Regions from separate parts of the Paenibacillus sp. FSL R5-0636 genome, predicted to be linked through region 1. Evidence: predicted binding sites of a transcription regulator. Region 1 holds the regulator's gene; each other region holds the start of a gene.
What was found. The regulator Rex, encoded in region 1, represses fermentation and respiration genes when NADH is low (regulators of the CRP and FNR family bind a similar motif). The targets are predictions, from matches to a motif close to TTGTGAAATATTTCACAA.

Region 1 (6,398 bases):
ATAATGCTTTAGGCTGCATACGAGCCTCACAGGAACGTTTTAATGAAGCGCAGGAATTGTTTGACCTTGCCTTGCAGCATGACCCGGCGCTTCCGGAGCCAAACGTTAACTTAGAGGTATGCCGCCGTCGTGGAGGGAAGCTGCATTTTGGAAATCAGCTGGTTTCCCTTTTGTAAAAAAATAACGGTTTTAGAAATTTCTATTCAAGCGATGCATCCCCTGAACCAGTGGTGTGCATCGCCTTTTTTCGCAACTTCTGTTATGCTGATTAAGAGTCTCAATTGAAAGGGAATAGAATTATAATGAAATTTGCCGTGCTTGATTTTGAAACAACAGGAACCCAATCCGTGGGTGAAATTATCCAGGTTGGCCTTGCAATTATAGAAGAAGACCGGTCCATCTCCCGGGTATATGGTTCCTATGTCAAGCCCGGAACGCCGATTCCTCCTTTTATAACAGGTCTGACGGGGATTACCGATGATGATGTGAAGGATGCGCCTGAGCTGGATGAGATGATGATGGAGCTTGTTCCGCTCTTGGATGATGTTGTGCTTGTAGGGCATAATGTCGCTTTCGACTTCCATTTTTTACAAAATGCTTTAGATCGTTGTGGTTATTTGCCATTTCAAGGGCGGATTTTGGATACGATTGATTTTCTGAAAATTTGCTTTCCTTCGCTCACATCTTATCAGCTAGGCTCTGTCAGTGCTCATTTTGGAGTGACACATGATCGTCCGCATCAGGCAGATAGTGATGCACTTGCGACTGCTTTAGTGCTGTTGAAATGTCTGGAGGAGCTCTACGAGCTGCCGCTGCTTACGATCCAGAGACTCTGTGAGCTGTTTACCGAAGAGGATAGTGATCTGGGCTGGTACTTTGATGGTCTGCTGCGAGAGCGGGAAGCGGAGACGCTACAGCCCGAAGGTGATCTGACTTTCTATCGTCAATTAGCGCTTGCAGTAGGAGACTGGACGGAGTTAGCGCCACCTAGAGATGAGCAGGCTGAGAATCCGCTAGCGAATTTATCTTTTACTGATTATATGGACGAAGTAACCAAACGACTTAAAGACACATTACCGCAGTATGAAAGCCGGGAAGCTCAGGATATTATGATCAATGAGGTGATGACGGCACTTGCCGAAGACAAACACCTACTGATCGAAGCGGGTACAGGAACCGGTAAATCGCTCGGTTATTTGTTGCCTGCCATTTATCAAAGCGTTCGCACCAATGAAAAAGTCATGGTCAGCACTCATACCATTAATCTGCAGGATCAATTGCGCGAGCGGGATATCCCTTTGTTAACGCAGGTAGTTCCTTTTCCGTTTAAAGCTGCTATTTTTAAGGGAAGAGGACATTATTTGTGTCTGCGTAAGTTTGAGCATAAAATTAATAAAAAGGACTTTATAAGCCCAAGGGAAGATGCGCTTACTGCCGCTCAGATGATTGTATGGCTCACTCAAAGTGAATCAGGGGATGATGAAGAGCTGAATTTAAGCGGCCGGGGCGGTGATTTCTGGGAGACGGTGGCAAGCGATACCGATTCCTGTCTGGGCCGTTCCTGTCCGTGGTTCCGCAAATGTTATTATCATAGGGCCAAGCATGAAGCTGGGATTGCTGACGTGGTTATTACGAACCATTCCAAGCTATTCGCAGATGTTAAAGCTGGGCACCAGCTGCTTCCGGCTTACGAGCATCTTGTCATTGATGAAGCACATCATTTAGAAGATGTGGCTGGTAAACATCTTGGCATGCATATGAAGCATTTCACTGTGGCACACACGTTATCGCGACTGTATAAAGATAGCCGAAACGGACAGCTTCCTGCTCTGCGCCAGATCTTACAGTCGTCAGGCAGTGAAGAGGCTTCAGAATGGAGCGGAGTCATTGATCGGATCTACCCGGATCTGCTTACCGTCAAAGAAACCTGGGATGCACTCAGCGACAAGCTGTTCAGCCTTTTGCCGGAACGCAGTGATGCAGCAGCAGGGGAAGCGGGACAACTGGTTTTGCGTTTGCTTCCCGCCCGTAAGCCGAAGGATTGGGATGAATTAGTTGCGCTTGAGAACACTATGAATCTGACGTTAAGTGACATCATCCGTAAGGGTGATAAAATGCTTAATGAGATGCGTGACCAGGAAAGCCAATCCTCAGCAGACAGTCTTGTTACTGATATTAGCGGTTTATTTAAGGATTTGGCTTCCATACGTGAGCAAGTAAGATTCTTTATGGGGCTGAATGACGATAATGTAGTATATTGGCTGGAGGCAAATGGAAATTACCGCAGCAAATCACTGCAGATGTATGCCGTCCCTGTGGATGTTAGCAGCCAGCTTAAAGAGTTGTTCTTCGATAAGAAAAAAAGCATCGTGCTTACCTCGGCGACGCTGTCTGTAGATAAATCTTTTCAGTTTATGATTGATAATCTCGGACTTAACGAAGCTGCGGAAGAGGGACGTCTAATGACCTCACTCCTTCCTTCTCCCTTTAAGTATCGCGAGCAGGCGCTTCTAGTTATACCGCGTGATTTTCCTAGTGTGAAGGGCAGTGTGGGCGATGCTCGATTTGTCGATACACTCGTACAGTCGTTAGCAGAAGCTGCCAAAACAACACGTGGGCGGATGCTGGTTCTGTTTACTTCTTATAAAATGCTGCGTCAGGTATATGATCCGCTTAAAGAGGCTTTGGCCTCACAAGAGATTACGGTGCTTGGTCAAGGCGTGGAAGGTGGCAGCCGGAGCAAGCTGATCCGCCGCTTTCAGGACAGTGCAGCATCCGTTCTGCTGGGGACGAGCAGCTTCTGGGAAGGTGTAGATATTCCAGGTGAAGCACTGACTTGCCTGGCCATCGTGAGACTTCCGTTTCAACCGCCGAATCACCCGTTGGCGGAAGCGAAGTCGGAGTTATTGCAGGCTCAGAAGAAGAATCCGTTCATGAAATTGTCTGTTCCTCAAGCGGTTATTCGCTTTAAGCAGGGATTCGGAAGACTGGTTCGCACGGCGCAGGATCGCGGAATAGTTATTGTTTATGATACAAGGGTTATTGAATCTCATTACGGGAAGTATTTCCTTTATTCATTGCCTGGTCCCAAAATGGAGCATATGCTGACTGATCAAATGGTCCCCCGCATAGCGGAATGGCTAGAGGATGGCGGCGCTTCTTAAAATGCTCGTCTTCAGTTTAGCTCCTCCTTATCCTTAAGGGCGGTAAGTTACAGTACCGCCCTTAATAAGGAGAGGTATACGTTTGAATATGGATTTTCACAAGAACATTACTATTTTTAGGAGGAAAAATATGAAATCGGATAAAATATCAGAAGCCGTTGTTCGCAGACTACCTGTGTATTTGCGTTTTTTGAATGATCTCCAGAATCGCGAAATATTAACAGTTTCCTCTCAGGAACTTGGACAAAAGCTTGATCTTAATCCCGCACAGATTCGTAAGGATTTAGCGTATTTTGGTGACTTCGGCAGAAAAGGTATTGGCTATGATGTAACGTATCTTATTGAGAAAATCCGTCATATCCTGAAGCTGGATCAACAGCTTAATGTAGCTTTAGTTGGAGCAGGTAATCTCGGACATGCCTTGTCTAATTACAATGCATATCTCAAAGATACTATGAAAATCACCGCTATATTTGATTCGTACGCTCCTAAGGTTGGACGTAAGATCAACTCCCTTACTGTGCAACCAATGGATGAACTAGGCAGCACGATTCGTGAGCAAGGTATTCGCATTGCCATTATTACCGTACCTGATTCAGAAGCTCAAAATGTAGCAGATATTCTCATTTCTTCTGGGATTGAAGCAATTTTGAACTTTGCCCCTGTGATTCTGAAGACACCACCGAATATCCGGGTGCATGCAGCTGATTTTACAACTGATCTGCAAAGTCTTGCGTATTACTTGCGGGATGGAAAGGAAGAAAGCGAACATGAACAACAATAAAACGATAATTAAGGGCGGGTATTTTCTGACTCCGGGAACGGATGAGCCGGTTCTGAGTGGATATATGACTATTGAAGATGATTTAATCACTTACATAGGAAAAGAAGAGCCTCAGATGGAAGCTGGAGTGCAAGTGGTTGATGGCAGCCGTCTGCTGTTCATGCCTGGACTTGTAAACACACATGGTCATGCGGCGATGTCTTTGCTGCGTGGATATGGAGATGATTTAGCGCTACAAGTGTGGCTTCAGGAGAAGATGTGGCCGATGGAGGAAAAGTTCACCGGTGATGATGTATACTGGGGAACCTCCTTATCTGTATTGGAAATGCTGAAGGGTGGAACTACGACCTTCCTCGATATGTATGATCATATGGACCGAGTAGCTGAGGTAGCTGAGTTATCAGGTATCCGTTCCGTATTGATGCGTGGTGTGATCGGGTTATGTCCAGAGGATGTACAGAATCACAAGCTTGCGGAAGCGATTTCTTTTGCCCGTAACTGGCATGGAAAGGCTGACGGTAGAATTACTACTATGATCTCGCCGCACGCCCCTTATACTTGCCCTCCGGACTTCCTGGTTAAGTTCGTGCAGGCAGCGCATGATCTGGATTTACCGATGCATACGCATATGTCCGAAACGAAACGTGAAGTGGAACAAAATGTGGCGGATTACGGGTTGCGTCCTGTAGCTCACTTAGAGAAGCTTGGAATGTTCACACGTCCCTCGATAGTTGCACATGGTGTTCATTTAAATGATGAAGAGATTGAGATCTTGGCTCGCCATAATGTGGGTGTCTCTCATAATCCGGGCAGTAATTTGAAGCTGGCTAGCGGAGTGGCTCGGGTTACTGATCTTCTAAAAGCTGGTGTGAAGGTGTCTCTTGGCACGGATGGCGCGGCAAGCAACAATAACTTGGATATGTTTGAAGAGATGCGGCTTGCAGCTCTCATTCATAAGGGTGTCAGCGGTGATCCAACGGCTGTTCCAGCTCCAGAAGCTCTACGTATGGCTACAGAATATGGCGCCCAGTCCATCTTTTTAAATAATGTAGGTAGACTTGCTGTTGGGATGAAAGCTGATTTCATTGCAATTGATATAGATCAGCCGCATTTGCTGCCACACACAGATCTGTTGTCTCATGCAGTTTACTCTGCTAGCGCTAAGGATGTTGAGCATGTGTGGGTGAATGGTAAACAGGTCATCAAGCATGGACAATGCTTAACCCTGGATGAGGAAGCTATCCGGCGTAAAGCGCAAGAAGCCTTCGAAGGTTTATTGAAGCGTTAAGTCTGGAGAATAACGAATAAATAATAGGCTGCGACTTTTTGCTTTTAGCAAAAGTTGCGGCCTTTTGTACATTTTAAGGCTGGGAAAGCTAGAAAATTATGAAATTTTGGATAAACACGCGGGTGTGTTATATAATCAAAAAAGATATATTACTAGAAAGGGAGCTGTACCTTGAAGAAAAGGAAAAAATGGATCCTCCTGGGGTCAGTTCTGATTCTGCTCCTGGGGTTTGGACTTATCCAGTTCTATGCCTATATTATGAAAGATCAATGGAACGAGCAGGATATCGCCAAGGATGTTGCCAAAACCAGAGCGGGTCTAACAGAGGTAACCAAAGCACAAAAATCGGTTTGGGATGAAAATGCAGTGTACTGGGTTTTAACAGGAAAAAATGAAGCCGGGACTGCTCTTATGGTCTGGGTCCGCTTTACGGTAGATGGAAAATTTGCTGAAGGCGACGACGCAGTGTTTGCTGAGGAACTAAGTAAAGGAACCTCAGAAGCCCAAATACGCGGCATTATCAAAGCTGATCTTCCGGACATAACGATTGAACGCTTGCTGCCGGGAGTATATAACGGAGAGTATGCTTGGCAGCTTTTTTATAAACAGAGCGGTCGGTATTATTATCAATTTTATCGGTTTTCGGATGGGTCCCGAATGGGTGAAGGTTACAGTTTACCTAAAAGTTAAGCCGAACATAAGGAAATTAAGGGTGGCAATGTAAACAAGCGAACTTATTATAAGTTCGCTTGTTTACATTTATTTGATGTACAAAAGTGATATACTAAGTGATATACTGAATGGGTGGTTATCACCGAATATTCTCTTAAATTCACATACAAAAATAGGCCGATTGATTAAAAATCAAGGCCGATTTTGTCGAAAACGAGGAATATATTTGGTATTGATGGAAATATTTAAAAAATTAAATTTTAAATATATTCACATTTATTTTGAAATTAGTATATACACCTGTGATATACTACTACTTGTAATTAGAACAGCAATAAGAGACTTCAGTCTCTCTGATGAGCTCTCAAGTAGCTATAAATTATTATACTGAGCTTTATATTTTGTCATCTTTGAGAGGAGGACGTTTCTTGAAATTACGTCTTGTACCTGTGCTGATAACGTCTCTACTGTCGGCTACTCTATTGTTTGG
Region 2 (6,398 bases), 200 kb from region 1:
CGTATTGGTTTTGATTATATTCCTGTAGATCTAGATCCTGCCTCTTCCACAGATAGTAGTACGACTACGGTCATTAAAGGGATATTTGAGGGATTGGTGCGTTTGAATGATGCGGGAGAGGCGGTTCCCGGGATAGCCAAGTCGTGGACAGTCTCCAAGGATGGGAAAACATACACGTTCTCCTTGCGGCCGAGCGCAAAATGGAGTAATCAGCAGCAGGTTAAGGCTTCAGATTTTGAGTATGCATGGAAACAAGCGCTTGCACCTCAGTCTATGAATAGCTATGCATTCAAAATGTTCATAATTGCTAACGCAGAGAATTATCATAAAGGGAAGCTAAAGGAGTCTTCGAAAGTGGGTGTGAAAGCGTTAAATAACGATACACTCCAAGTGACTTTGAATGAAAAAACTTCACATTTCCCGCAGCTTCTCGCGGAAAGTATTTACATGCCAATTAATGCGCAAGTCGCGAAAGCAGATAAGAATTGGGCGTACAATATTAAAACTATGGTTACTAATGGCCCTTTTAAACTGCAACAGTGGGATGAAAATTCGATTCATCTAATTAAAAATCCAAACTATTATGCGGCGCAAGAAATTCGTTTCTCAGAGGTGCATCTACTTCGGCCTAAAGCTGGAACACCTTCGCCAACTATGGCCTACTTAAACAATGAAGTTGACTGGGTAGGGGCAAAAGATGAGCTGATAGATAAGGCTTCTTTAAATTCTGTATTCCCTCAGGAGTTATATGCATTGCCGTATGCTTCTACATATTATTATCAGTTCAATCTAAGCAAAGCACCTTTCAAAAATCTGAAGATACGTAAAGCATTAGCCATGGCAGCTAACCGAGAATCTATCGGCTATGGTACACCTGCTTACGGTTTTATTCCTCGGAGTATTCGTGGTTCCAAGTTGAATTTTAGATCAGAGATTATTGATACACGGTATTTCAAAGAGGATGTAATACAGGCTAAGAAATTACTTCAGGAAGGTTTGAAGGAAGAGGGCTTAACTCAGCTTCCTAGTTTTTCGATTATTATAAATGAAGGTCATGAAGAAATTGCAGAAGCCGTTATTAACAGCTGGAACAAAAATCTGGGCATTACAGTAGGCTTTGAGGTTCAACCCTGGGAAGATCTGCTTGATAATCGTCTTAAGCTGAATTATACAATGGCAAAAGCGGCTTGGGCAGCCGACTATAACGATCCATCGACTTTTTTAGATTATTTCACATCTTGGAGCAGCGATAATGATTCGGGCTGGAGCAGTGCACTTTATGATAGTTATATTAAACAAGCTAGGCTTACATTAGACACTAGCGAACGAAACAAGCTTTATGCAAAAGCTGAAAAAATGCTCATTGACCAAATGGTCATCCTTCCGCTGTATTATTTTTATGCTGATGTTTTGCATAAACCTAACATTAAAAAAGTAAGTGTAGAGTATGATGGTTCCATATCTTTTTCAAGAGGGTATTTAATCTAAAAAATTATAGTAATAAAGACTATGAGGATACTTCCGCAGTTATTGGGAGTGTCCTTTTTGTATGGAATTAATCACCTTTGTGAAACCGCTTCAGATAACGACACAATATTGTGAAAATTTTCACCTGTTTATTAAAAATTTTAATATATAATTAATTTATAATCAAAAACAAGGGGGATTTAAAATGAAGTTATTTAAAATGATGTTAGTAGCAGGCGTCTCGGTTGCAGTCTTGTCTGGTTGTGGTGCGAATAATAATAATGCAACTAATTCAGCGGCTACTACGGCTCCAGCTACAGAGCAAACGGATGCAGTTACTACAGCTTCAATCGTAAATCAAGCAGATGCGTTTACCAAGGCTGTAAGTAAAGATGGAAACTGGATTATTGCCATTCTAAATGATGTGACCATTGCCCAAGATGTTGTTGTTGAAGGCGAATTCCATGATAAAGGGGCCGCAGACGGCGACATCTACCGTAAGATTGCTCTTTATGCCCAAGACGCTGATCACAAAGTTACTGCCAATTACACACTCACTGTACCTAAGTTAACTGTACAAAGTGAAAATTTACGAGTTCAAGGCGGAACCATTAAAGGTGATGTTTATGTAGAAGCGAACGGATTTAATCTGCATGAAACTTCGACTATTGATGGAAATCTTTACTTCGCAAACGAAGATGTGAAAGCAACTGCAGGGATTGAAGGTAAAGTGACTGGGGCAACTGAAGTTAAATAAGTTAGTGATGATTTCGATTAGGTAGAAGTAGAAGGACTAAATAGATAGAATTATCCGGATAGGATAGGCAAAAGGAATCAGTAATGAATGGGCTGACTCATAATGGACTACACCCCATCTAGTTACCATATGAGAGCCAACGGCTTCGAAGTAACAAGTAATGGAGTATTGAAGCAGTGAATTATTGGAGTATGAAGTAATGGAGTATGAAGTAATGGAGTATGAAGTAATGGAGTATGAAACATTGAAGTGTACAGTAGATGGTTTTAACTGTATTTTGTACAACTAAAATGCTCAAAACGCCCGGCCAATGCAAATAGCTGTATTTTGTACATCTATTTTCCTGATTTAATACTCTATAGGCTATTTCTCTAGTTTTTAATTGTATAGAATACACTTAAAGTTAGAATTAGCCCTTGTGGATATCGAATAAGTGTATAGATTGCAGTTATCTTACAGATATATCAAGATAGTGCGCTACAACGGAGTGGTTATCCGAAAGCTACGAATGATTAAGCTTAGCTCATAACCTATCAAGCAAATCACAACAGACCCAAAACACCAGTCAGCGAACCTCCAATAACGGAGAATTGCTGCCTGGTTGTTTTTTTGTGGATGATGAATATATGAACTATTGTTGATTTTCTTCCTATTGACTTATAATATTACTATCACTACTAGGAGGAACACATATGTCTAAGGAGTATTCGCGCACATATATTGAGAGCGTAAAGCTTGAAATGTTAAATAGGTTGGGATTAAAGCAGGTGTTCTTCAAGGAGCAAATAGGGGACAGCCTAATTTTTGAAGCTGTGGGCTTTGATAAAGGGGCAAAACACCGCTTTTGCGTTAGACCAAAGACGAAAACGATTGATGAATTCATTTCAGGCAAATGGATGAAGGTCCGCAGTTTTATAATCAAAAGTGTGGATATTTAATGTTGAACGCTAAAAAGGTAGCCCCGTTAATCGGAGTTACCTTCTTATTTTTTGACCCATAGTCATTGATAATGTGAAGTATCTCCATACAGATCGATGGTTGTATTGTTATCAGTTAGGGTTACTTTACATAATGCAGTAGAGAGAATATCCGGTAACTCCCCTATTTCCTGCAATGATTTATTAAGAAAATAAGCCATAATGACTTTTAAAGTCATCCGATGGGTGACGATGAGCACCTCTAGCCCTACGTTATCGTTTATGATGCGCTCCATTGTCGGCACTACTCTTTCTTCAAGCTGCTTATAAGTCTCACCTGAGGTTAGAGGAATATATAGATCGGGTCTGGTGAAAAAATGGGAATATTGTAAAGGGGATTCTAGTTGTATCTGATCCGTATTCATTCCTTCCCAGCTCCCCATGTTTATTTCCATTAAAGAAACTTGCTGTTGAATAGGTAAACTCCGCTTTCCCCGTAAAATCTGCGCAGTATGCAATGCTCTTGGACTAGTACTAGAATAAATTGCGCCTAAGTTTTCTACTTGCAAACGATCCCTTAACCATTCGGTCTGCTGTTCGCCCAAGGCTGTAAGCGCAGAATTTTGATGCCCTTGCATTCGTTTTTGTAAATTCCATTCTGTTTGCCCGTGGCGGGTTAAGTATAATACTGTCTTTGTCATTAACAAAACCTCCCTTATGAATAGTTGTAAGTATAAGAGAAAAAAATATAAATAAACAATATATAATAGTTAACATCCATAATGTATAGTTATAGTAAATGGCTGAGGATAGATAAGCGGCGATTAGAGATATTATTTTATTAGGTGAGGAAGAAATCATGATGAACTATCATGTATTAAAATTGTTTTATTACGTTGCGATCACAGGTAGTGTGACCAAAGCCTCTGAACGTTTGCATATCAGTCAACCCGCTATATCAGCGCAAATCCGTAAGTTTGAACGGGAGAATCATATTTTGTTATTTGAAATTAAAGGAAAGAGGATGGTGCTCACCCCTTTAGGAAAAAGGTTAATCGAACCTCTTGAGAAGTTTTTTGCCATGGGTGATCAAGTCCAGCAAATCATTGAAGACTATCACAAATTTCCTGAGGGGAATCTGCGGATTGCAGGTAATTATTTGGCAACAAGCATCCTCATTCCCCGGTGGGCGTCATTATTCAAACAATCTTTTCCGGAAGTTAACATTCAGATCACTACTACTAATTCTCATGGAGTCATGGAAAAATTGAATAATTTTGAAGCAGACGTAGCGATTTACAGTGATATGGAGTTTCCTACGCATAATACAGGAGTGTTCGAACATCGGGAGTTATATAGGGACGAGTATGTATTCGTGGTTTCTTCCCATCACCCTTTTGCCAATCAGCAGGTTAGCTTTGAAGAAGTGATGTCTGAAGCATTTATTATGAGAGAAGAGGGCAGTGCAGCCAGAGAGCGGCTTGTCCGGTTGTGTGAAGAAAGAAGTGTACAGCAGCCAACGATTGGGCTTCAATTTAATGGAGTGAATGAAGTTATTCAAGCTGTGATTGCCGGTTATGGAATTAGTTATGTATCCGCTTTGTTGGCGAAACCTTATCTTGATCAGGGAACATTAGCTAATGTAGCAGTAGAAAATGTAGTCTCCAAGCATTCGATATGGATGGGTTACAGAAAGAAGGAACTTCAAGAAAGCTATATGCAGTCGTTTATTACGCTCGTTATGAAACAATTAAGTTTAAAATAATATTAGGAAATTAAAGATAAGCTTATGGTAAACTATGGATAAAAGTTAGGAGGGGTCATAATGGATCAAATCATATTCAAACAACTTAAGTTTGTGCGTAGTGTTACTGTTCGTGCTGTCGAGGGACTTTCTGAGGGAATTTTAGATAGTATTCCAGAAGGTTTTAATAACAATATCCGCTGGAACTTGGGACATATTTATTTGGTGCAAGAGAAGTTTGCCTTTCATTCTGCTAGGGAGCTTATGCAATTGCCGGCAAGCTTTGAACGCTTATTTGCGAAAGGGACTAAACCAGCCGAGTGGAATGAGGAACCGCCAACGCTTGAAGTTTTACTTGAGATGCTTACGGAGCAACCCAAACGGATCCAGGAAGCTTTTCACAATCGCTTAAGTGAGCAAGTAACCCCTCTTACAACAGGAAGTGGATTAACCTTAAATTCAATCGGTGAATTCATAAATTTCACACTTTACCATGAAGGTATGCACTTCAATACAATAAAATTATTAAATCGCTTTGCAGATAAATAAATTCAAATAACAAAAGATATCGATATATAATTGGTATCTTTTGTTAGCTTTATGATCAAAAAAAAGATTTGTAAATGAAAAGGTTATGTGATAATCTAATTTATGTAATACATGTAACCGGTTACACATTGGGGGATGAATTAAAGAATGATGACGATCAAAGATGTCGCAAAAATAGCTGGAGTTTCGGTAGCAACAGTCTCACGGGTTATAAATGAATCTGGATATGTGAATATCGATACTCGCAAAAAGGTTGAGGCAGCGATCAAAGAAATGAATTATACCCCTAATGAGGTTGCAAGATCATTGTACAAGCGGAAATCTAAATTAATCGGGCTGCTCTTGCCTGATATTACCAACCCCTTCTTCCCGCAGTTAGCGCGGGGGATAGAGGATCGGATGCAGGAGCAAGGTTATCGGATCATCTTTGGCAATAGTGATGAGAACGAGGACAAAGAGATGGATTATATTCAAACCTTTATCCAAAATAATGTCATTGGCATGATATCGTCAACCAACTTCCCTGAGAGCGACGTTTATTCTAACTTGAAAATTCCGGTCGTATTTCTGGACCGTACTTCTAACGATAGCCCTTCCGTATACGCAGATGGCAAAAAGGGCGGACGTCTTGCAGCACAAGAGATTATCGCACGGGGAAGCAAAAAAATCACAGTAATACAAGGACCGGCGCATATCAAACCTGCACAAGATCGATTTCTTGGGGCGATTGAAGTACTTAATGAAATGGGAATCAGCTATAATGTGATCCAAACTTCATCCTTCTCCCATACAGTAGCAGAACAATGGGCTGTGGAGTTATTTGCTAAATATATAGATACAGATGGCGTAATTGCCAGTAATGATATTGTGGCGACGGCAGTCATTCATGAAGCACATCGTTTAGGTAAAAGAGTGCCGCAGGATCTGCAAATCATCGGATTTGATGATATCCCGCTTAGCAGCT
Region 3 (6,398 bases), 300 kb from region 1:
CGAAATCTGCCGGATCTAATTCCGTTATAATATACCCTCTATTCACCTCAATGAAACATACATGACCCAATTATTCTGCATAATATAAAATAGAGTGGTCCAAGGCGCCTAACGTAGGTGTCTTTTTTTTATATTCAACAAAAAAAGAGCTGAACCCAAGATCGGTTCAGCTCTAATACAGTTAATTAAAAATGGATTTAACGGTTATTGCGAGTACCACGCACTGGTGAGATCAGCCAATAGGCCATGCCGACAAATACGCCCCCACCAATGATATTCCCCAAAGTTACAGGGATCATATTATGCAGCCATCCAGCTATCGTAATGGTTTCCGGATGATTCGGAAGCAACACAGCAACACTAAGCAGAGTCATATTAGCCACACTATGCTCATATCCGCTTGCGATAAAGGCGAACAGACACCACCAGATTAAAATTAGCTTAGCAGATTCACTTTTAGCACGTGAGGACATCCATAGCGCTAAACAGACCAGCCAGTTACATAGGATTCCACGAAAAAACAGCTCAGAGAACGGGAGACTCATTTTTTTAGCAGCGGCTGTAAAGATCAAATGCTCTGGCGGCGCAGCACTGAATAACCCAGTCCCACGAATTAAAAGCGCTAAAATCACTGCACCCACCACATTCCCGATGAATACAAGGATCCAGTTCTTAACGGTATCCCAGATACTGGTTCTGCCTGCCAGTGTACTTACAGTAAAAAACATATTATTTCCGGTAAACAGCTCGGAGCCTGCAAATACTACAAGCGTCAAGGCGATGCCGAAGGATGTACCCATAATAAGCGGTTGGAAAGGAGATTTAGCAGCTGCTAGCGGTGCTCCTAGAGAGAAAATAAGGATAATCCCAATGCCTACATAAGCACCTGCCAACAGGGCTGCTAGAAAATATCTTGGCAAGCTTTCATTCATTTTGTCCCGCTTACTGACTGCCGTCTCTACGATGCTCTCCACACTTTGCGTAAACATAATACTCCACCCCACCGTTTTCTATTAAATCTATTACTACACTCTTCGGTGTCTACACGCTCACTGTAACTTTCTCTCCGTCCAGTGTGACTGGATAAGTCACAACACTACCTTGGTCTGGTGCCTGCACCTCACCCGTGCGCAGATCGATTTTCCAATCGTACAGCGGATCGTACAGATAGTGACCTGACACGATCCCTTCCGCAAGCGGGCCACCCTTAGGATGAGGACTACGATTCTCTACTGCATAAATGGCTCCGTCAGAGGCACGAAATACAGCCAGTTCAACATCTCCAGCAATCACTACACGGCCAATCTGCAGCAGGAAATCCTGTACTGAGCCTATTGCATACGTTTGTGTGGTCTTATTCATTGGTCTCTCCCCTTCTGTGTGCGTTATATCCGCTAGACTCTTGTTTCTTCAAAAAGCGCAGTACGAGTGCTACTGTCATTGAGCATTTTTTTCCAAGGATCCGTCACCTGAGTCAGAGCAAAGTCAATCCGTGCGGCCAGCTCTTTGCGGTTATCTTCATTATTCAAAATGACCATTTGAATCTGCTCAAGTCCCATACGCTCAACCCACTCGGAGGTTCTCTCCAAATAATTACCGGTCTCACGATAATATTGCATCACAGCGGAGCACACTTCGATCAACTCTTCATCGGTCTTAATTTTGCAGAAGGAATCAGCAATCCGTGGTTTGATCCCACCGTTACCACCGATAAACACTTCCCAACCGCCGTCATTACCGACGATGCCAATATCCTTCGTGCAGGATTCCGCACAGTTACGTGGGCAGCCGTTGACAGCTATTTTAAACTTGGCAGGAAAATCAAGACGTTCATACTTACGTTCTATGAGCGCGCCCATTCCCAGCGAATCCTGTGTACCGAAACGGCAGAACTGTGAACCCACACAAGTCTTAACCGTACGTAGCGATTTGGCATAACCATAACCTGATGGCATATCGAGCTCTTCCCATACCTTCGGCAGATCCTCTTTTTTCACCCCGATTAGATCCAGGCGTTGCCCACCAGTCACCTTCACAACTTTTACATCATATTTAAGGGAGACATCAGCGATTTTCTTCAAATCCTCTGGTGTCGTTACCCCGCCGTACATGCGTGGAATAACGGTATAGGTTCCGTCTTTCTGAATATTGGCTCCCATACGTTCATTAACAAAACGTGATTCCTTCTCATCTTGATGTGTATCCGGATTTAGCATCCCCAGATAATAGTTAATCGCCGGACGGCATATAGAGCAGCCTTCCTCTTGTTTCCAACCCAGTACATGCATAACCTCTTTAGTAGTACTAAGACCTTTAGCTGTAATCTCAGCAACAATCTCATCCCGGCTAAGCGTTGTACAGCTACAGATACCTTGCTTGGCAGACTGTTCAAAACTATCACCCAGGACAAATTGTAAAATTTGTTCTACAACCGGTTTACAACCTCCGCAAGAACGCGTCGCTCCTGTACATGCTTTGATCTCGTCCACAGTAGTAAAACCATTTTCTATGACCGCATCCACAATCGCTTTTTTCGTAACCCCATTACAGCCACAAACGATTTCTTCGTCCGCCATAGCTTCTACAGATGTGCTCTTTTTGGCTCCGCTTCCGCAGCAGCCCGTACCCATGACCTCTGTATAAATCTCATCGGTCATTACAGCACCTTGTTTTACTAACTTTTGCAGGTTAGCCGATTCCGTCACATCCCCGAACAGGACTGCACCAACAATGACATTGTCTTTGAGCAGAATTTTCTTATAGGTTCGCTTCCATTCATCTTTGCTTGAGATTACAGTGTGCTCAGGGGAATCCATAAACTCACCTGCAGAAAATACATCCACACCGGAAATTTTTAATTTGGTGGAGACAACAGAACCTTCATATGGATTTGTATCGCTTCCGCAGAGATGTTTAGCTAGAACCATACCCTGCTCGAAGAGCGGCGCTACTAATCCGTAACAAACTCCGCGATGTTCGGCACATTCGCCAATGGAATATACATTCTGCATAGAGGTCTGCAAATAATCGTCCACTACAATCCCACGATTAACAGCAATTCCGCTTTCTTTTGCCACAGTTATATTCGGTTTGATGCCTACAGCCATAACTACAAAATCAGCTGCAAGTGTAGTGCCATCACTAAATTGTAAACCACTTACTCTCTGTTCCCCTGTCAATTCTACTGTTTGTTTGCCCATGGCAAATTTCACGCCTTGACGCTCTAGCTCAGCTTGCAACATAGAGGAGGCATTACGATCAAGCTGGCGCTCCATTAGATCTTCCATCAGATGCACTACAGTAACGTCCATGCCAAGGTTCACAAGACCCTTTGCCGCTTCCAATCCAAGTAAGCCTCCGCCGATTACCGCCGCTTTGTTGTATTGTTTAGCCGCAGCTAGCATCGCATCACAATCTGCAATATCCCGGAAACCCACTACGCCTTCCTTATCACAACCAGGTACAGGTAAAATAAATGAATTCGAACCCGTTGCAATAATCACTTTATCGTAAGAAACAGCCATACCGTTATCCGCAATTACTTGCTTGGAATGCTCGTCAATTCGCGTAACTGTTGTTCCTGTATGCAAGGTAATGTTGTTATCTTCATACCAGTTCCAGTCGTTTAGGATGATATCATTGATGGTTTTGCTGCCTTCGAGAACATAGGACAACATGATCCGATTATAATTGGGGTGAGGTTCGCTTCCAAAGACCGTAATGTCATAAGCTCCACCTAGCTTCAATATTTGCTCTAGCGTACCTATGCCTGCCATACCGTTGCCGACTAATACTAATTTTTCTCTCTTCGCTGCCATAGTTAGGTGCCTCCTCAGTCTTATCCGTTCTTGTTGAACTTTGCTTCAACTTATCTTCTACATAATGAAATTATACATTTCAAAATTTAAGAGAGATTGTGATTACAGTCACATTAAATGTGAATATTTTCACATAAAAAATAAGACAACTTTGTTAGGTTCTAAATTCTAATAAAAAAAGCCAGATCACAGGTTCTGAATAACCGTAGATCTGGCATTTATGTACTTTTTTTAACGTATAGCCAATAAAATCTCCAATTCATCCTGCACTCTAAGCTTCATGTCCATTCCATTCTCAAGCAGTTGCTTCCCATTCACCTTCATCTTCCAAACTTCATTGCTAAGAGGAGTATAATCACCAATGGATAACACCTTTTTGTTGTCTTCGGTCAACTGCACCACACTGCTGTTCTTCAACAAACCTCTCACTGTTAAATCTTCAGTAAATCCCATAACATATGAATGATTCAAATTCACTTGCTCACTTCCGCCATTCACGGTCAACAACACAATTTGAAGGGGTTCCTCTTGTTCCTTAGACATCGCCGTAATTACTAATTTTGATTCATGCCCGACGGTTCGACCCCAATCCTCAGATCCAATGGTCTCCCCATCCATTTGCAGCTCCCAATTCATTCCTGGACTGAGTGAAATATTATTTACCGTTAGAATGCTTGTGTTATCCTCAGAAAAGGTGGCCTTCCCACTACCTTTCAGTAGGTCAAAGATCGTTATCCCTTTTCTGTAGCTCTCGCTAAGCTGCTTGTCCAAAGGGTTGGTCAGCAAGTCATTTCCCGCAACGATAAGCGAAAGCGTAGGCCCGTCTGATCCTGCTAAGCCATTATTCCCTTCATTATTAACGTCAGCAAGAGTCGAACATCCACCCATTATGAGTACGATGACTAATCCTAGTAACAACCTCCACATATATTTCGTGGGCATAGTGACACCGCCTTGTCCCGCCTAATGACCACACAGCGTCTCAGGCTTGTAGTAAGTTATGCATACTGTCTATTTAAGAATAACGTAAATAAGCTTTGTTCTCAAATATAAAAAAAGTCCCCTAAGGGACTCTTTGAAAACTCATTTTTTCTACTGGAATCTAGGGAACAATATATTATTCTCCAGATGAACATGTTCAAAAGTCATGCTCTCCAGCTCCTCTAGCCGGGCATAAGTCAAACGATAGGTTGTACAAGCATGAGCCGGTGGGGTGAAATCATCTGTTATTTTGCGCATTTGTCTCAATATATCGCCTGCTGTGTCATGTTCACTCTCAAGTTCAAATAATGCCTCGCGAAGTGTGGTCAGCCCTTCTTCACTTGGATTGGCATCATACGCTAATAATTTTGGAAACTCGTCTTCCTCTTCTTTAGCTGTATGCTGAAGCAAATCTTCCTTAAGTGTATTAAACAAGCTATATAACTCTTCTAAATGAGGTGAATCTCCGCCATGAACCCGGTATACCTTAGTTACATTTTGGCTAATCAGGGGCAGCTCTTCCCGCAGGTAATGGTGATGTTTACTCACGATATGCTCGATTAACTCTGCAGAAGGTGCTGTGTTCCATGCGAGTTCTTCTTGTGGTACCGGATATTCCTCGAACAGCTTGTTGAGATCACTAATGATCATCTCTTGATCTAGTCCACGCTCTACAGCTGCTTCAGCAAGAGGTTTGGCGCCTCCACAGCAGAAATCAATCCGTTTAGACTTGAAATAATCCGCAGCTTTTGGGAATTGCAGCACAATATCTTTTACCAGGGCATCTGGAGTAAATCCAGGTTGCACCGATTGCTTATGCTGTAAATCCGAAATTCTATCATTAGGTTGTTTAGTTTCCATAATAGTTCCTCCTCGGGATATGTGATCAGGTTCTGAAAAAATCTTTTCTACCTGTTCACCTTAACCCTGAAAGGAGTTTTGACTTGTGATTGTACTCACGAAAATTGTATCTCTTTGTTGAACGAAAAAGGTCAATCATGGAGATAAATCCCCACAATCGACCTGTCTTTTGTTTACCACACGGGCAACAGTAATGTTATTTGTCTTACATTTATCTATTCGGTCACACCAAATCTGTATCTTTTATTGAACATAAGCCTGCATATACGTTCGCTTACCCTTTGCGTCCTTTAAATAAGGTCCTAAACCAGCAAAGCGGGAGTGATCCATATAAACACCGGTCATCCATCTGCCTTCTGTCAGGCCACCATTCCATTTGAGGACAAGGTCAGGGGCGGATATCCATTCCTGATAAATCTGTATATTCTGATCTTTGTACTCTTTACAAGGCTTAGACTGCTCCAGTAGACGTAGATCGTTAAGATAAGTTGGCACGAAATAAGAGGATATCGTATGCAAATCATCTTCATCAAAAAAAGGCTCATCCCCTAAAAAGGGTTTAAATAATACGGTATTCTCGTACATGGACCAAATTAAGGCTTGTAGCACCATGCTCTGGCGAATGCCATTATGAAACTTATATTGTCGTTGATTACCTGCCATATTCACTTCTTGAAGAGGTTCCGTCGACTCCAGGCAATGCCGTTCACAACCGATACATTTCCAGCCAGAAGGACT
Region 4 (6,398 bases), 280 kb from region 1:
TTACAACCTGTGGGAATATGTAATTAAGCTGCGGATGGAAGAAAGCCGGGACATGATTTTGAACACTGATCTTCGCAGATACGAAATTGCCGAGCGTGTAGGTTATGAATCACCGGAGCATTTTAGTAAAATTTTCAAAAAATATTATGGGATTAGCCCCAGTGAATTGAAGAAGTAAAAACACATACTACTTCGGTAGATTTAGACATGTTCAGTACAACCCTCATTTTCTACAATTTAAGGTAGGAAGCATTTTGCGAAAAATGCTGAAAGAAAAATGGAATGAGGGAGCCTGATGAATCAAACCGCAGTTGTATCCGAAAATCCGCCGGCGCTGAAGGGTACACCTTACAAGCAAAACCGCTGGAAGAAAAACTTTTGGGGATATATGTTCCTCGTACCTGCTGTGATTATTTTTGTAATGTTCCTGTGGGTGCCAATTTTTAAAGGCTTGTTGTACAGCTTTTACCATGTTGATTTTGTAAAAGGAAATAGCTTTGTTGGTTTTGAGAACTACGCTAGAGCCCTTAGTGATCCAGATGTTTTGACCGCGTTAAAAAATACAGGGTATTACATGCTTCTATGTCTTATTATCGGGTTCTGGGTTCCGATCGCTTTTGCCATTATGATCTCGGAGCTGAGAAGGTTTGGGGGCTTTGTACGGGTAGCGGCTTACCTTCCTTTCGTTATGCCTGGTGTGGTTCTATATGGACTCTGGAGATGGCTTTATGATCCGGTGGGCCCAATCAATGCGGTATTAAGCACGCTTGGTGTGGACCAGGTTGCCTTCCTGACAGATACAAGGTGGTCGATGATTTCTCTTGTTTTTATGGAGACGTGGCAGCAGTTTGGATCAGGGATGTTAATATACTTGGCTGCTGTACTCAGCATTCCGCGGGATTGGTATGAAGCAGCTGAGATTGATGGGGCTGGTGTGTGGGCACGTATAAAGTACATCACATTGCCTTCGCTACGTAATTTGATCATTTTGATGTTGATATTACAGATTATCGGGACTTCACAAGGGTATCAGTCACAAATGGCGCTGCTTGATGGTGGACCGAATAATACTACGCTTACCTATGCGCTGCTGATCGTAAAATATGCTTTTACGCGACTCGATTATGGAACGGCGACTGCGCTTGGCATGCTAATGTTCATTGTCCTAGGTGGTTTGGGCATTTTACAGTTCAAGCTTAACAAGGAGGACAACTAAGATGAAGAGCGCAGACAGAGGGATTCTCTCAGAACATGATTTGAAAAAAACAAGCAATAAGATCGTTTATGGCTTGATGTGCGTGGTCATTTTGATTATGGTGTTTAGCATGCTGTATCCGATCTGTATGACGTTATTTAACGGACTGAAATCGAATCAAGAGGTGAACTCATTCCCACCGCATTTTTTCCCGCAGGAATGGCACTTCAGCAACCTTAAGGAAGCGATGAATTACATTGATCTGCTGATGTTCCTTAAAAACACCATTTATATTTTTGTGGGGAATATGGTCGTGACACTAGTAGTATTGGGAATGTCTGCTTTCAGCATTTCTCGTATGAATGTCCCTTACAGAAAGGCAATTTATTTCTTTTTCCTGATGACATTGTTTATTCCGGCGACCAGCTATATGATTCCCAACTTTGTCAATCTAAAAGAGCTTGGATTACTGAATCAGTACGCTGCTTTTTGGCTGCCTGCTGGTGCGAATACATTCTATTTTCTACTCTTAAAGAACTTTTTTGATGGGATACACCCTGAAATTTTTGAAGCAGCGCGGATTGACGGTTCCTCTGAGCCGAGAAGCTTTTTCTCCATTGCAGTGCCATTGTCGGTTCCGATTTTTGCTACGCTGGCGATCTTTATCTTTTCTACCGCATGGAATGACTGGTTCTGGCCATCTCTGGTTATGCACAGTGAAGAGAAATATACGCTCGCGACAGCAATCTATAAATACGTTATTAATGTAAAGGCACTTAATACGAATATTAAATTCGCCATCCTATTTATCGTATCGTTGCCGCCGATCCTTGTCTTCCTGATCTTCCAAAAGTTCATTATGCGTGGCGTCGCATTATCAGCAGTTAAGGGATAAGCGCGGATCGACGGATTTAGTCACGGATCGTAAACATGCACATGAAAGGAATATAAATGCACCTCGTTTGTAAACGATTTCTCTTTTATGATCGATATGTAAGATAACTATGAATTGAAAAGGGGAGTTTCAATGCGTAAGTACTCTAGCGTGCTACTAAGCCTCCTTGTGGCCGGATCGTTGTTAACCGCTTGCGGCGGTAATAACAATAACGGAAACACGACAGGAAACAAGGAAGGGGAAGCGACTACTGCGCCAACGAATGCTGCAACAGATAATGCTGGCAGTGCTACAGCAGCGCCAACTGATGATATCACACAAAGAAAAGTGACCATCAAAATTCACTATCCAACCCCTGACCTAACCGAAGTTAGAGCACAGGAAGATGACAAGATCAAACGTTTCCAAGAGGAATATCCGAATGTTGAAATCGTCAAAGACGATTGGCAGTACAATGTAAGTGAAATCGGCATCAAAATGGCAGCGAATGAAGCTCCAACCTTCTTTAACACCTACGCTACAGAAGCAAAATTCCTAGTTGAAAAAGGCTGGGTAGCTGACATTACGGATCTGTGGAATAAATACGAATTTAAGGATCAAATTAACCCGGTTCTCCAAAATCAATTTATCATTGACGGTAAAGTCTTCGGCGTAACTCAAAAGGGTTATGTAACAACCACAATGATCAACAAAAAAATGCTGGACGAAAAAGGCGTTGCTGTTCCACCTATGGATTGGACTTGGGATGATATGCTGAATACCGCCAAAGGCGTAGCTGATACCAAAAAAGGTATTTCCGGTATTGCTCCAATGGGTAAAGGGAATGAAGCAGGCTGGAACTGGACCAACTTCCTGTTCGAAGCTGGCGGTGAAATTCAGAAGATTGAAGGCGGTAAGGTTGTAGCTACTTTTAATTCTGAGGCTGGGATTAAAGCGCTGGATTTCTACAAGAAACTTAGATGGGAAGCAAACGCGATTCCTCAGGACTGGGCACTGGGCTGGGGTGATGCTGTAGGCGCATTCCAACAAAGTCGTACAGCAATGGTAATGGCTGGATCTGACGGTGTTATTGAGCAAGCGTTGAATCAGGGCGGTCTGAAACCAGAAGATGTACTTACGTATCCAATGCCTGCAATGGAAAAAGGCGGAAAACACACCGGGGTACTTGGTGGTGACTACCTTGTAATCAATCCAAATGCAACACCAGACGAGCAAGAAATGGCATTCCGTTATATTACATTTGATTACTTCTCCGATAAAGGTCTAGAAGCACTGGATGCGGTTCTGCAACAACGTACAACGGATGGTAAATACTTTATTCCGCCGCTCTTAGATTACTATTCTGCAGATTCTGACTTCGGCAAGAAAACGAAAGCTGTGTATGATAAATATACAAATGTATATCAATACAGCCCTGATATTTTAGGTTTGCTGGACGGTAAACCGGAAGCGCAATACAATACACAGGACTACTACGCAACCATGTCCAATGTAATTCAAGAGCTGTTCTCCAAAAAAGGAACAGATTCCAAGACACAGCTTGAAGCTGCTGCCAAAACAGTGCAAGAGAAATTCTTCGACACAATTAAAGTAGAATAGCTAGGAAGAACAGAACCGGCTCCATAGGAGTCGGTTTTTTTATGTTTATATTATTGATATTTTTATAAATCAACACGACGGGGGGCATCCGACTATTTTTTAGAGGCCAATGGAAAAATAGAGTGTCAACAAAATTAGATTTGCTTTTTTAAAATATTTTTGCGAGCAGAAAGGCAGAAAATGGGTATCAGTTCTTGTCTTTTTAAACGCAAACTTTAAATTTAAGGAATAATAAAGCATAAATAATGGAAAAAAAGCTATAATATGATCGAATGAAAGCGCTTTGAAAACAAATCAAAAAAACTTTATACTTTGTGAAAGATTTCACTATACAAGGTGGAAATGATGTGATAAGATAAATGTGTAGAGAAAAACAACCTAAAAATTGACAGGAGGACGAGGGAGATGGCAGTTAAGAACGAAGTCGCCGCCCAAGTTAAACAAACTACCGCTGAAGAGTATATTCAGACTTTAGTGGATAAAGCGAAAAAAGCACATGAGGCATTCATGGCGCTGGATCAAGAGCAAGTTGACACAATCGTTCATGCAATGGCGTTGGCTGGACTCGACAAACATATGTACCTCGCTAAATTGGCTGTAGAAGAAACTGGCCGCGGGGTTTACGAAGACAAAATTACTAAAAACATCTTCTCGACAGAATATATCTGGCACGGAATTAAATACGATAAAACAGTAGGCGTTATTGAAGACAATGCTTATGAAAGCTTCCAAAAAATTGCTGAGCCCGTCGGAATTGTAATGGGTATCACACCGGTAACCAACCCTACATCCACCACGATGTTTAAAGCGTTGATTTCGATTAAGACACGGAACCCTATTATATTCGGTTTCCACCCATCTGCGCAAGAGTGTAGTGCAGCAGCTGCTAGAATTCTTCATGATGCGGCTGTAAAAGCTGGCGCACCTGAGAATTGTATCCAATGGATTGAAATGCCAACGATGGACAAAACAAACGCTTTGATGAACAACCCTGACGTTGCACTTATTCTCGCAACAGGCGGTTCTGCAATGGTAAAAGCAGCTTATAGCTGTGGTAAACCAGCTCTTGGCGTAGGTCCTGGTAACGTACCTGCATTCATCGAAAAGAGCGCGGATATCGATCAAGCCGTAACGGACATCATTCTTTCCAAAACATTTGATAATGGTATGATCTGTGCTTCCGAGCAAGCTGTTATTATCGAAGAACCAATCTTTGATCAAGTGAAAAAGAAAATGATCGCTAATGGCTGCTACTTTGTTAACAAAGAAGAAGCTGCCAAACTTACTAGCGGCGCTATGAACGTTGATAAATGTGCGGTTAACCCAGCAATCGTTGGACAATCCGCAGTGAAAATTGCTGAAATGTGCGGCATTCAAGTTCCTGCCGGCACTAAGATTCTGGTAGCAGAACTTGAAGGTGTAGGCACTAAATATCCATTGTCCGCTGAAAAATTGAGCCCTGTGCTTGCTTGCTACAAAGTTAAAAACGCAGATCAAGGTATCGAACGCGCAGCACAAGTTGTTGAATTTGGTGGTATGGGCCATAGTTCGGCTATCCACTCCAACAACGAAGAAGTAATCATGAAGTTCTCCAACCGTCTGCAAACAGGACGTATTCTCGTTAACTCGCCTTCCACTCATGGTGCGATCGGCGATATCTATAACACTAACATCCCTTCGTTGACGCTGGGCTGCGGATCTTATGGTCGTAACTCCGTGTCGCAAAACGTTACAGCAATTAATTTGATCAACGTGAAAAGGGTGAATCGTCGTACCGTGAATATGCAATGGTTTAAAGTACCTGACAAGATCTATTTCGAAAAAGGCGCTACTCAGTACCTGACCAAAATGCCTGATATCACACGTGTCGCAATTATCACTGACCCAATGATGGTTAAGCTCGGATATGTTGAGAGAGTTGAACATTACCTGCGTCAACGCCAAACTCCTGTAGCGATCGAAGTGTTCTCGGAAGTTGAACCAGATCCATCGACAACTACAGTTGAAAAAGGTACAGCAATGATGAACAGATTCCAACCGGACTGCATCATCGCACTTGGTGGTGGTTCCCCAATGGATGCTGCAAAAGGAATGTGGTTATTCTATGAACATCCAGACGCAGACTTTAACGGTCTGAAACAAAAATTCATGGATATCCGTAAACGGGTTTACAAATTCCCTAAACTTGGAAACAAAGCTAAGTTTGTAGCGATTCCAACTACTTCGGGTACGGGTTCGGAAGTAACATCTTTCGCAGTTATTACCGATAAAACAACTGAACAACACACTAAATATCCTTTGGCTGACTACGAGCTAACTCCAGACGTAGCTATCATTGATCCAGAGTTCGTATATAGCTTGCCAAAAACTGCTGTAGCTGATACAGGTATGGACGTATTGACACATGCCATCGAAGCTTATGTATCTGTTATGGCGAGTGACTACACTGATGGTCTGGCAATTAAAGCAATCCAATTGGTATTCCAATACCTTGAAAAATCGGCGCTTGAAGGCGACAGAGTTGCCCGTGAAAAAATGCATAACGCATCAACACTTGCTGGTATGGCCTTTGCTAATGCTTTCCTGGGTATTAACCACAGTTTGGCGCATAAATGGGGCGGTCAATATCACACTGCTCACGGTCGTACTAATGCGATCCTTATGCCACACGTTATTCGTTACAATGCTAAGAAACCTACGAAGTTCGCT

Region 2: a site for Rex is predicted at 1,597-1,614, ahead of MKX34_RS20635 (polymer-forming cytoskeletal protein). Genes of this name have one in related genera too.
Region 3: a site for Rex is predicted at 3,936-3,953, ahead of nirB (nitrite reductase large subunit NirB). Genes of this name have one in related genera too.
Region 4: a site for Rex is predicted at 4,002-4,019, ahead of adhE (bifunctional acetaldehyde-CoA/alcohol dehydrogenase). Genes of this name have one in related genera too.

What each region holds. Positions count from the first base shown of each region.
Region 1 is NZ_CP150232.1:4,718,858-4,725,255, reverse strand. Features, by position in the region: gene MKX34_RS21505 (hypothetical protein) at 1-176, shown strand, start outside; gene dinG (ATP-dependent DNA helicase DinG) at 303-3,164, shown strand; gene MKX34_RS21495 (redox-sensing transcriptional repressor Rex) at 3,295-3,948, shown strand; gene MKX34_RS21490 (amidohydrolase) at 3,935-5,236, shown strand; gene MKX34_RS21485 (DUF5590 domain-containing protein) at 5,408-5,926, shown strand; gene MKX34_RS21480 (hypothetical protein) at 6,337-6,398, shown strand, end outside.
Region 2 is NZ_CP150232.1:4,521,237-4,527,634, reverse strand. Features, by position in the region: gene MKX34_RS20640 (peptide ABC transporter substrate-binding protein) at 1-1,488, shown strand, start outside; gene MKX34_RS20635 (polymer-forming cytoskeletal protein) at 1,673-2,224, shown strand; gene MKX34_RS20630 (hypothetical protein) at 2,917-3,162, shown strand; gene MKX34_RS20625 (histidine phosphatase family protein) at 3,225-3,842, opposite strand; gene MKX34_RS20620 (LysR family transcriptional regulator) at 4,001-4,906, shown strand; gene MKX34_RS20615 (DinB family protein) at 4,967-5,434, shown strand; gene MKX34_RS20610 (LacI family DNA-binding transcriptional regulator) at 5,582-6,398, shown strand, end outside.
Region 3 is NZ_CP150232.1:5,018,038-5,024,435, forward strand. Features, by position in the region: gene MKX34_RS22885 (Crp/Fnr family transcriptional regulator) at 1-19, shown strand, start outside; gene MKX34_RS22890 (formate/nitrite transporter family protein) at 198-989, opposite strand; gene nirD (nitrite reductase small subunit NirD) at 1,042-1,362, opposite strand; gene nirB (nitrite reductase large subunit NirB) at 1,395-3,818, opposite strand; gene MKX34_RS22905 (hypothetical protein) at 4,050-4,745, opposite strand; gene ric (iron-sulfur cluster repair di-iron protein) at 4,911-5,606, opposite strand; gene MKX34_RS22915 (hypothetical protein) at 5,904-6,398, opposite strand, start outside.
Region 4 is NZ_CP150232.1:5,000,768-5,007,165, reverse strand. Features, by position in the region: gene MKX34_RS22860 (response regulator) at 1-178, shown strand, start outside; gene MKX34_RS22855 (sugar ABC transporter permease) at 296-1,216, shown strand; gene MKX34_RS22850 (carbohydrate ABC transporter permease) at 1,218-2,090, shown strand; gene MKX34_RS22845 (extracellular solute-binding protein) at 2,223-3,689, shown strand; gene adhE (bifunctional acetaldehyde-CoA/alcohol dehydrogenase) at 4,095-6,398, shown strand, end outside.